3 regions of the Sterolibacterium denitrificans genome follow, and region 2 is predicted to be linked to each of the others. Evidence: riboswitches for the same ligand, from Rfam matches in the RefSeq annotation. Region 2 holds a riboswitch; each other region holds the start of a gene.
The links. A riboswitch is a leader RNA that binds a small molecule or an ion and turns the genes downstream of it on or off. The one in region 2 is predicted to bind cobalamin.
Positions count from the first base shown of each region.

Region 1: linked by a shared signal. The riboswitch ahead of SDENCHOL_RS12875 (ribonucleoside-diphosphate reductase subunit alpha) and the one ahead of SDENCHOL_RS00385 (TonB-dependent receptor) in region 2 are both predicted to bind cobalamin.
Region 3: linked by a shared signal. The riboswitch ahead of SDENCHOL_RS12795 (ribonucleoside triphosphate reductase) and the one ahead of SDENCHOL_RS00385 (TonB-dependent receptor) in region 2 are both predicted to bind cobalamin.

Region 1 covers NZ_LT837803.1:2,852,944-2,856,219, forward strand. The annotation lists gene SDENCHOL_RS12875 (ribonucleoside-diphosphate reductase subunit alpha) at 1-2,041, opposite strand, end outside; cobalamin riboswitch at 2,237-2,459, opposite strand; gene metF (methylenetetrahydrofolate reductase [NAD(P)H]) at 2,564-3,276, opposite strand, start outside.
Region 2 covers NZ_LT837803.1:75,711-78,986, reverse strand. The annotation lists gene cbiB (adenosylcobinamide-phosphate synthase CbiB) at 1-97, opposite strand, end outside; gene SDENCHOL_RS00385 (TonB-dependent receptor) at 240-2,177, opposite strand; cobalamin riboswitch at 2,323-2,549, opposite strand; gene thiC (phosphomethylpyrimidine synthase ThiC) at 2,698-3,276, shown strand, end outside.
Region 3 covers NZ_LT837803.1:2,831,125-2,834,400, forward strand. The annotation lists gene SDENCHOL_RS12795 (ribonucleoside triphosphate reductase) at 1-1,309, opposite strand, end outside; cobalamin riboswitch at 1,428-1,627, opposite strand; gene metE (5-methyltetrahydropteroyltriglutamate--homocysteine S-methyltransferase) at 1,785-3,276, opposite strand, start outside.

The DNA of each region.
Region 1 (3,276 bases), 2.8 Mb from region 2:
GGCCGTTGGTGGTGCCCGACGCATTCGCCGAGGTTTCGGTCGGCATGTGCGCCACCAGCACCGAGTTGCGGATGCCGCCGTTGGCCTTGATGTCACCACGCAGCGCTTCCCAGTCGTAGCGCGTCGTGAAGGGCGCGATCCTGTCGACGTGCGGATTGCAGGTGTCGATGGGCAGCCAGCCTTCCGGCCAGCACGTCTTGTGCATCCAGGGCGCGTTGCCCAGTTCCTTGCCGAGCCTCAGGCTGGCGCGCAGCAAGTGATAGTAGTGGCGCTCGGCCACCTCGTGGATGAACTGCTTGCCGGCCTCATCGGTGTAACGCTGGCCGTTTTTTGCCATCAGATGCGCCAGGCCCAGGATGCCGACACCGGCGTTGAGACGCTGGCGCGAAGTCACGCCCACCTGCGGCAGTTCGTAATGCGCCAGATGGATGCACTTGTCGATCATCAGCAGCGCGTAATAGGCGACTTCGGCGTACTGCTCCTCGGATTCGATGTTGGAGACGACGATGCCGGCGAGGTTGCAGGTCGCCACTTCGGGCGCGCTCTTGCGCAGGACGGCCTCGATGGGTAGATCATCGATAGCGTCGCCCGTCACCAGCTCATCCGGCCAGACCAGCCCGCGCTGGGTTGCCACCTGCGCCTTGCCCGGCAGCTCGCAGCGCGTGCCGTCGATGAACTGCACTTCGACGCAGGAAATGTCGTCCTCCGCGTACAGCTCGCTGATGTGGTTGTAGGGCCCGGTCGGCAGGGCAATTTCGGCGCAGAGGTTGGATGAATGAATCGTGTCCTTGAACGGCGTATGGCGATTCATCTCCGAGATGTTGTGCTCGTAGACACGGCCGGTCTCGTTCCACTCGTTGCTGGCGGTGATGAGCAGCTCGCGCGCGCTCACCCAGGTTTTCGGGAAGTTTTCATCGGCGGCATAGCGTGCGTAGATTTCCTCGAACCGCGTCTCATCGCCGCTATACAGCGCCGCGTACAGATCGGGCGCGGTGTAGCAGTTGAACAGGAATATCTCCTCGTTTTTTGCCACCTTGCGCGCGAAGAAACGGTTGCCGCCCCAGGAGTAATCCATGCCGCGTATCTTCCTGTCCTCGGTGGACATCGGGTTCTTCAGGCGCAGCAGCGTATCCACCTCGGGATCGAAGATCGGGAAGTAGGTGGTGCAGGCGCCGCCGCGGCCGTTCTGCAGATTGGATTTCACCTCCGCCACCAGCGCGCGGTAGTAGGGCAGCTTGCCCTGGTGGCGAATCACGCCGCCGCGCACCGGGTCGTTGAGCGAGCGTGTCGCCAGGTGCGCGCCGATGCCTGCGCTCATGTAAGTCATGGTGTTGGCGATGTGGTTGCCGACGGCGATGGAGCGCGCGTTGTCGGCCACGGTGTACAGGCAGCAACTGGCGTAGCCGCGCAGCGGCGTGCCCAGGTTGACGTGGTTGGGCGTGGGCGCATTGATGCGATTCTTCGACAGATGTTCGTAAAAGCGCTGCACGTCGCGCATGCGTCGCTCGCGCGGCTGATCGACGGCTAGCGCCATCGCCATGCGCATGTAGATGAACTGCGGCGACTCGTAGTACATACCCTGCACCCGGTCGGCAATGGCATATTTTGTGAGATGCGTATGCAACTGGTAGTGCGCGTACTCGAAGTCGCGCTCGTGGTCGATCCACTCCTGGATCACCGCGTATTCGGATTCGGAGTAGTCCAGCGTTTCCATCAGCCCCAGCGCCTGCAGCTTGCGCTGCAGGGCCAGTACCGTGGGACGCTGGTTGCGGTAGAGATCCTTGCGGATCAGCGTGGCGTACAGGCGCCCGGCCATGCGGTTGTACGACCAGGTATCGAAGTTCAGGCAGGTGCGGATGAGCTGCTGCTGCAACTCGCGCGAACTGGCCGTGGAAGACATGGCCGAGACGGTTTCCAGCACCGCCGTCGGCCAGTCCACCGCGTCGCCCAGCGTCTGCGCGGCCCATTGGCCCCATTGGTTGAGTTTATAGGGTGTGAACGGCTCGACGTGGCCGTCGCGTTTGATGATGAGTTCCAGCATGTGCGCATCCCCGCAGGGAAACCGTGTGGAGAGCACGGTTTCAGAACCAATACCTGCTCCCTCGCGCAGGGCTCTTGGGGACTGTTCGCAGTCGGTGCGTACGGGATGTGCATGAATTGCCGCTCTGAAGCGGCGCAACATTCACCCTCGCAACGCGCCTCCCCGCGGAAGCGTGCCACCCGCACGGCGCCTCATGAAGAAGCACCATGTGTCGGCAGGTCTTCGGACTCTGTGGACGCGGGTGGCGTCGTTCACGCCAGCCCACCTACTGCGCCTCGCTTCCCGGGTCGTACCCAGTGCATCTGAGGCGTGTCGTTTCCACTTACCGCTGCGGGGCAGTTCCGGATTCGCACCGGATTCCCTTTTCAATCTTTCTGCTGGTGCTCAGCAGAAAAATACCGACGGACGCAATATATAGTATTTTTTGCGCTTGCGTACACTAGATATAGTAGGTTGCGCCGTGCGACAGGCCGAGTGAATCTCTGCATCCCACCCAAAACAGTCTTTGGCGAAACGCCGGAATCAACCCAGCCGCCGACAGATTTCCGTCGTCAAGGCCGCCTGATTCAGGGTATAGAAATGCAGACCCGGCGCGCCGTTCTTCAGCAGGCGCTCGCACAGGGCGGTGACCACGTCCAGGCCGAAGGCGCGAATCGACTCCACGTCGTCGCCGCAGGAGTCCAGCCGTTTGGCCAGCCAGCGCGGAATCTCGGCACCGCAGTTGCCGGCAAAGCGCGCCAGATTGCTGTAGCTGGCGATCGGCATGATGCCCGGCACGATGGGAATGTCGATCCCCATCCTTTGCGCCACCTCGACGAAGTAGTCGTAGGCATCGGCGTTGTAGAAGAACTGGGTGATCGCCGCATCGGCGCCGGCATCGACCTTGCGCTTGAAGTTTTCCAGATCGGCGGCCGCCGACCTGGCCTGCGGATGCACTTCAGGATAGGCCGCCACCTCGATCTGGAACCAGTCGCCGGTTTCCCGACGGATGAACTCGACCAGCTCGTTGGCATAGGAAAACTCGCCGGCCACCGCCATGCCCGAAGGCAGATCGCCGCGCAGGGCGACGATGCGGCGGATGTCGGCGGCGCGATACTGCGCCAGAATGGCGCGCAGATTCTCCCGCGTCGAACCGATACAGGACAGATGCGGGGCCGCCTGATGGCCTTCGCCCTGCATTTCCAGCACCGTTTCCAGCGTGCGATCACGCGTCGAGCCACCGGCGCCGAAGGTGC
Region 2 (3,276 bases):
AGCCCACCAGCGGGTGCCAGCGCCGTGGCTCGCCCAGCCAGCGATCGATGGCTACCCCGGCCAGCAGGCTGAGGATGAAAGGCAGGTCGGGAGTCACTGGCGATGGATCATGGCGTCAGGCACGGAAACAGGTGGTACCGCGCGGGCTGGATGAAAAATGGCGCCTGCATTCCTCCAGTGGAATGCAGGCGCCGCTGTGCTGCGGCGGAAGCCGGTGCCCGCAGACGGGCTTCAGGGCTTCAGAAATCGTAACGCAGATCGGCGAAGAACGTCCGTCCGTCGGCAGGATAGTACGAGCCATAGTAGCCGGATGGAGCGTATTTCCTGTCCGTCAGGTTGACGACTCTGGCGCGCGCGGTCCAGTTCGATTGGCGCCAGCTCGCGACGAAATCCGCCGTCGTGTAGGCGGCAAGCTGCTCGAAGAAACTGTTGCTCGTATCGCCGCCGGAATAGCGTCGGCCGACATGGTTGGCCAAGAGAGACAGATTGAGGGCAGCAACCGGTTTGAAGTTGATGCCGATATTGGCCTTGACGCCGGGAACCAGCGGCACTTTCTTGCCGCTATCCGCGCCTTCGCGGAATTTCGCCTTCTGGAGATTGAGGCCGCCAATGAGTTGCCATTGCCGATCGAGGTCGTAGCGAGCGCTGATGTCGATCCCTTCGTGGCGTGTTTTGGCAAGGTTCTCGTTCTCGAAAGTCAGGCCGTTATAGGCGATTTCATCCTTCATGCCCAGGCTGTACGCGGTGACTTTCAACCCATAGGCGGCGCCATTCAGGTCGATCCCCGCGTCGATGAATTTCCCCTGTTCGGGCCGGACCGGCTTGCCGGCGAAGCCGGTAAAAGTCGTCAGTTCATCCATATTCGCATAGCGGAAAGTGCTGCCGAACCGCGAGAAAACGCGGACACCCGTCGCCAGTTGATAGCTCAGGCCCAGCTCGCCGATGGTTTTGGCGTGATCGTTGGTCATCCTGAGGCCGCTCGAATCGGTTGCCGATTGATCGATTTTCTGGTGGCGGGCGCCGGCAGTCAGGGTCAGACCGGTCGTCAAGCCGGTTTGATTCTGAAGATAAACCGCCTGGCTCTTTTGATCGATCCTGACCGTTTTGGTGATCGAGCCATGATCGCTCGCCGATTTGTCGGAAGTCAGATCGCCATCGTAATAATCAAAGCCGATGGTCGTCCTGCTTGCCAGGGCGCCCAGTCCATGCTGCCATTGCAAGCGGGGCGTAAATGAAAGAACCGTGGATTTGCGATCGTCGAAACTGAACCAGTCCGAAATCCAGGACGTGTTTTCCACTTTCGAATAACCGGCCTCGGCCAGGAATTTCAGGGTGTCGGTGATTTGCATGGACACGCCGGGCCTGACATAAGCGCTGCGCCGCTCGATGTAGCTATCGAGCGTGACGGCCTGTTTTGGATTGCCGTCGTATTGGGCCTTGGTCAATGCACCGGGCAATCCGCTGTCCAGCGACGACCAGCCCAGATCGACGAACGCCTCGCCCCTGTCGAAATTCGTGCTGACGCGCCCGGCAACATTGTTGCGCTTTTGCTTGTTGTTCTGACGCCAGCCGTCGGCATCCTGGCGGTTCGCGGAAAGCGCCAGATTGATGGCGCCGAGCTGTCTGGAAAAACCGGCCGAAATCTGTTTGCCGTCCTGACTGCCTGCGCCCAACTGGATGTGCGCGCCATCCTTGCGCTTGCCGGTGATGATGTTGATCACCCCGCCGACCGCATTGTCGCCATACAGGATGCTGCCGCTGCCGTTGATGATTTCCACGCGTTCGATGCTGTCGAGCGGCACGATCCCCCAGTCGATGTTCGTCATGTCGAGGGAGTTGAGGCGTTGCCCATCGAGCAAGACCAGGGTTCTCGAAGCCGCGCCTTCACCGAAGCCCCGCATGTCGATTGCCGTATCGGCCCCGAGCGATCCATACAGCGGCGCGACGTTGAGCCCGGCCTGGCTTTTCAGTACATCCGGCAAGCTCTGCGCGCCGGATGATTGAATGTCCTCGCGCGTGATGATGATGACGTTCGTCGCCGCCGGCGCGCTTGACTCATGGAAGCGGGTTGCCGTGACGACGACTTCGCCGGGCGTCGTGATTTGTTGAGCGTCGGCAGAGGCAGTCGCAAAAAGAAGCGGCAGCACGGCTGCCATGGGTTTCAGGCGGGTATGCATGGTTTTCCCCTCTCCGGCAGGCGTCCCCGCATGCCGGTAACGATGAATGAAAGTGCCGGGGGAAAATGAGTGAGTTCCGGAGTTTGCGCCGCAACGATGAAACCGCCGTTCGACTCAGCTCCTGCTGGCGCCCACTCCCCGTGGCACTTGCGCTGGTCGTTCAGGCCGGTCTCCGGACTCGCAAGTCTTGACGTGTCGCCTTCCCAGGATGCAACCCATTCCCAGTGGCTGGATGACACGCCCGCACTCGCTTACCGTTGCGGGGGCAGTAGCGGCATTGCTTCAAAAGATCGGAAGCGCACCGCTTTCCCGTTTCAGCGTGGCCGGTTTGCATTGCTGGCCGACCACGACACCTTGAACGAAGCCGCGATTCTAGCATGGCGCATGGCGGCGAATGTTTCGGCGGTTGCATTCACCCAGGCTTTCCAGTAGTTTGACGATTTGCCCGCGCCCGGCGGGAAACCTCATCATTTGCAGTGATTGCCACACCAGCAGCCAATGCAGCAAGCGGAGTTTTGCCATGAATGCCAGCGACAAGTTTCTAGCTTCCAACGCCCGGGTGGATGATGCCAGCGTCCAGCCCTTGCCGAATTCGCGCAAGGTCTACGTCGTCGGCAGCCGGCCGGACCTCCGTGTGCCGATGCGCGAGATTTCGCAGGCCGACACGCCCCTGCATGGCAGCGAGGCGGTGGAGAAAAATCCGCCCATCCACGTCTATGACTGCTCCGGCCCCTACACCGATCCGGACGCGCGGATCGACATCCGCGCCGGCCTGGCGCCGCTGCGTGCCGCCTGGATCGCGGAACGCGGCGATACCGAAGTGCTGGCCGGCCTGTCTTCGGCCTATGGCCGCGAGCGCCTGGCCAATCCGGCCAGCGAGGCGATCCGCTTCAACCTGACGCGCGCGCCGCGCCGCGCCAGGGCTGGCGCGAACGTCACCCAGATGCACTACGCCCGGCGCGGCATCGTCACGCCGGAAATGGAGTTCGTCGCCATCCGCGAAAACCAGAAACGCGAAGGACTCACCGAATTATTGAACCGCCAGCATGCGGGCGAGCCGCTGGGGGCGGGTATCCCGAAAATCATCACGCCGGAATTC
Region 3 (3,276 bases), 2.8 Mb from region 2:
CGATCGAGCCGGTCTGCTCGGCCGAGCCGAACAGGCCGTTGCCGCGCTTCAAGAGCTCGCGCAGGTCGAGCTGCAGGCGGCAGCACATCGAGCGGATCTGGTTCGGCTTCATGTCCGAGTTGATGAAGTTCTGGAAGTACGGCAGGCCGTACTTCGCCGTCATCGCGAACAGACGTTCGGCGTTCTCGGACTCCCACGGGAAGTCCTCGGTCATGTTGTAGGTCGGGATCGGGAAGGTGAAGGCGCGGCCTCGCCGGTCACCGGCGCTCATCACCTCGATGTAGGCGCGGTTGATGAGATCCATCTCGGCCTGCAGCTCACCGTAGGCAAAGGGCATTTCGACGCCGCCGATCACCGGCACCTGCTCGCGCAGATCCTCCGGGCAGACCCAGTCGAAGGTGAGGTTGGTGAACGGCGTCTGCGTGCCCCAGCGCGACGGCACGTTGAGGTTGTAGATGAACTCCTGCATGCCCTGGCGCACGGCGTCATAGTCGAGCCTGTCCTTCCTGACGAAGGGCGCGAGATAGGTGTCGAAGGAACTGAACGCCTGCGCGCCGGCCCATTCGTTCTGCAGCGTGCCGAGGAAGTTCACCATCTGGCCGAGCGCGCTCGAAAAATGCTTCGGCGGATCGGCCTCGGGCTTGCCGGGCACGCCGTTGAAGCCTTCGAACAGCAGCTGGCGCAGCGACCAGCCGGCGCAGTAGCCGCAGAGCATGTCGAGGTCGTGGATGTGGATGTCGGCGTCGCGGTGCGCCTGGCCGATCTCCGGCGGATAGACGTGCGACAGCCAGTAGTTGGCGACCACCTTGCCGGAGACGTTGAGAATCAGCCCGCCGAGCGAGTAGCCCTGGTTGGCGTTGGCGCGCACGCGCCAGTCGGCGCGATCCACGTACTCGTCGATGGCCGCAGCCACGTCGACCAGCGTGCGCCGGTCCTCGCGCAGCCGGCGGTGCTGGTCGCGGTAGGCGACGTAGGCGCGGAAGGTGGCGATGTGGTTGGCGTCGACCAGCGTCTGCTCGACGATGTCCTGCACCTGCTCCACGGTCGGCGCGGCGCTTTGATAGCGGTCGTGGCGGTGGCGCAGCACCTTGAGCACGCGCGCGACCAGCAGTTGCGCCTCCTCCTCGTCATACTCGCCGCTGGCCGCGCCGGCGCGGGCGAGCGCCGAGGCGATGCGTGCGGACTCGAAGGGCTCGTCGCGGCCATCGCGCTTGACGATGCGCGTCGGCAGGGCGGGCGAGGCGGGCCGAACCGGCGATCCGGCGGCATTCAGCAAAGAAGCGGGTTGGCGTTCTGTTCGTACCGGCATCGGGCGTCTCCGCAAGAATGGGCGGGGACTTTCCGCATCGGTCGATGTACCGATGCACGAGCGGCAGCAACTGGCAGACTCATGCGCGACCTCACGTCAGGGACACCCCGCCCCAATTGAAAAAAGGACTCATCGAGGCAGGTCTCCTGACTCTCGGCTCAACGCGCTTCGCTCGCCTTCCCGGAAAAATCCAGTGGCATGTCGTGCCGAAGCGCTTGCCGATTACAGTTGCGGGGGCAGTTCCGGGTTTCAGGCCGACGGCCTGGCACCGGATTCCCTTTCAATCCCGACTTGGGAACCATCGACGGCAGCCAGTCTAGTGCCACAAGATTTCAGCTGTCAAGAAAAAAACACTACCGGTAGTAGAAAACTGGTGCAGTGCTACTAGATATAGTAGCCCACCGCGCCGCAGCAACTTTTACGTACAGGTTGCTGCGGCATGCCTTGGCAATATCCACGACGCGGCGATGAAAACTCAAACGGCGCGCAACGCCTTGGCCGCCGCCACCATGTGGCGCAGCGCGGCGACGGTTTCCGGCCAGCCGCGCGTCTTCAGGCCGCAGTCGGGATTGACCCACAGGTTGCCGGCCGGGATTGTCTCCCGCGCCTTTTGCAGCAGGCGCGCCATATCGTCGGCATTCGGCACGCGCGGCGAATGGATGTCATACACGCCGGGGCCGATTTCGTTCGGATATTTGAACTTGCCGAAGGCATCCAGCAGCTCCATGTCCGAACGGCTGGTCTCGATGGTGATCACGTCGGCGTCCATGGCCGCGATCTCGGGCAGGATGTCGTTGAATTCCGAGTAGCACATGTGGGTGTGGATCTGCGTTTCGTCGGCCACGCCCGAGGCCGACAGGCGGAAGGCGCGGGTCGCCCAGGCCAGGTACTCGCGCCAGGCGGCGCGGCGCAGCGGCAGGCCTTCGCGGATTGCCGGCTCGTCGATCTGGATGATGCCGATACCGGCCCTTTCCAGGTCGCAGACTTCGTCGCGGATGGCCAGGGCGATCTGCGCGGCGGTAGTCGAGCGCGGCTGGTCGTCGCGCACGAAGGACCATTGCAGGATGGTGATCGGCCCGGTCAGCATGCCCTTCATCGGTTTTGGCGTCAGGCTTTGCGCGTAGGCGCTCCAGTCCACGGTCATCGGCTGCGGACGCGAGACGTCGCCGTAGATGATCGGCGGCTTGACGCAGCGCGAGCCGTAGGACTGCACCCAGCCGTTGCCGGTGAAGCAGAAGCCGGCCAGTTGCTCGCCGAAATATTCGACCATGTCGTTGCGCTCGGCTTCGCCATGCACCAGCACGTCGAGGCCCAGTTCTTCCTGTACCGCGACGGCGTGGGCGATTTCCTTCTTCATCGCGGTTTCGTAGTCGGCCGCGGACAGTTCGCCGCGTTTGAAGGCAGCCCGGGCGGCGCGGATTTCGGCGGTCTGCGGGAAGGAGCCGATGGTCGTGGTGGGCAGCAGCGGCAGCTGCAAACGCTTGCGCTGCGCGGCCTGGCGGACGGGAAAGGCAGCATGGCGGCGGTCGGCGGCGGCGGGCAACGCAGCCAGACGCTCGGCGACGGCCGGATTATTGACCCGACGGCTGGCATGCCGCGCCCGTATGGCTTGTCGGGATTTCGCCAGTTCGCCATCGGCGGCGGCATCACCGGCCAGCGCCTGTTTCAAGACTTGCAGCTCGTCGAGTTTTTCGACCGCGAAGGCCAGCCAGCCGCGCAGTTCGCCGTCCAACTTCATTTCGCCGGCGACGCTGAACGGCACGTGCAGCAGCGAGCACGACGGCGCCAGCCACAGGCTCTGGCCACGCTTGTCGAACAACGGACGAATGCGGGTGAGCGCCGCATCCAGATCGGTGCGCCAGACATTGCGTCCATCGACGATGCCCAGCGACAGCACCTTGTGCGCCGGCAGCCAGTCGGCCACCGAGGTAATTTCCCCGGCGGCGCGAATGCCGTCGACATGCAGG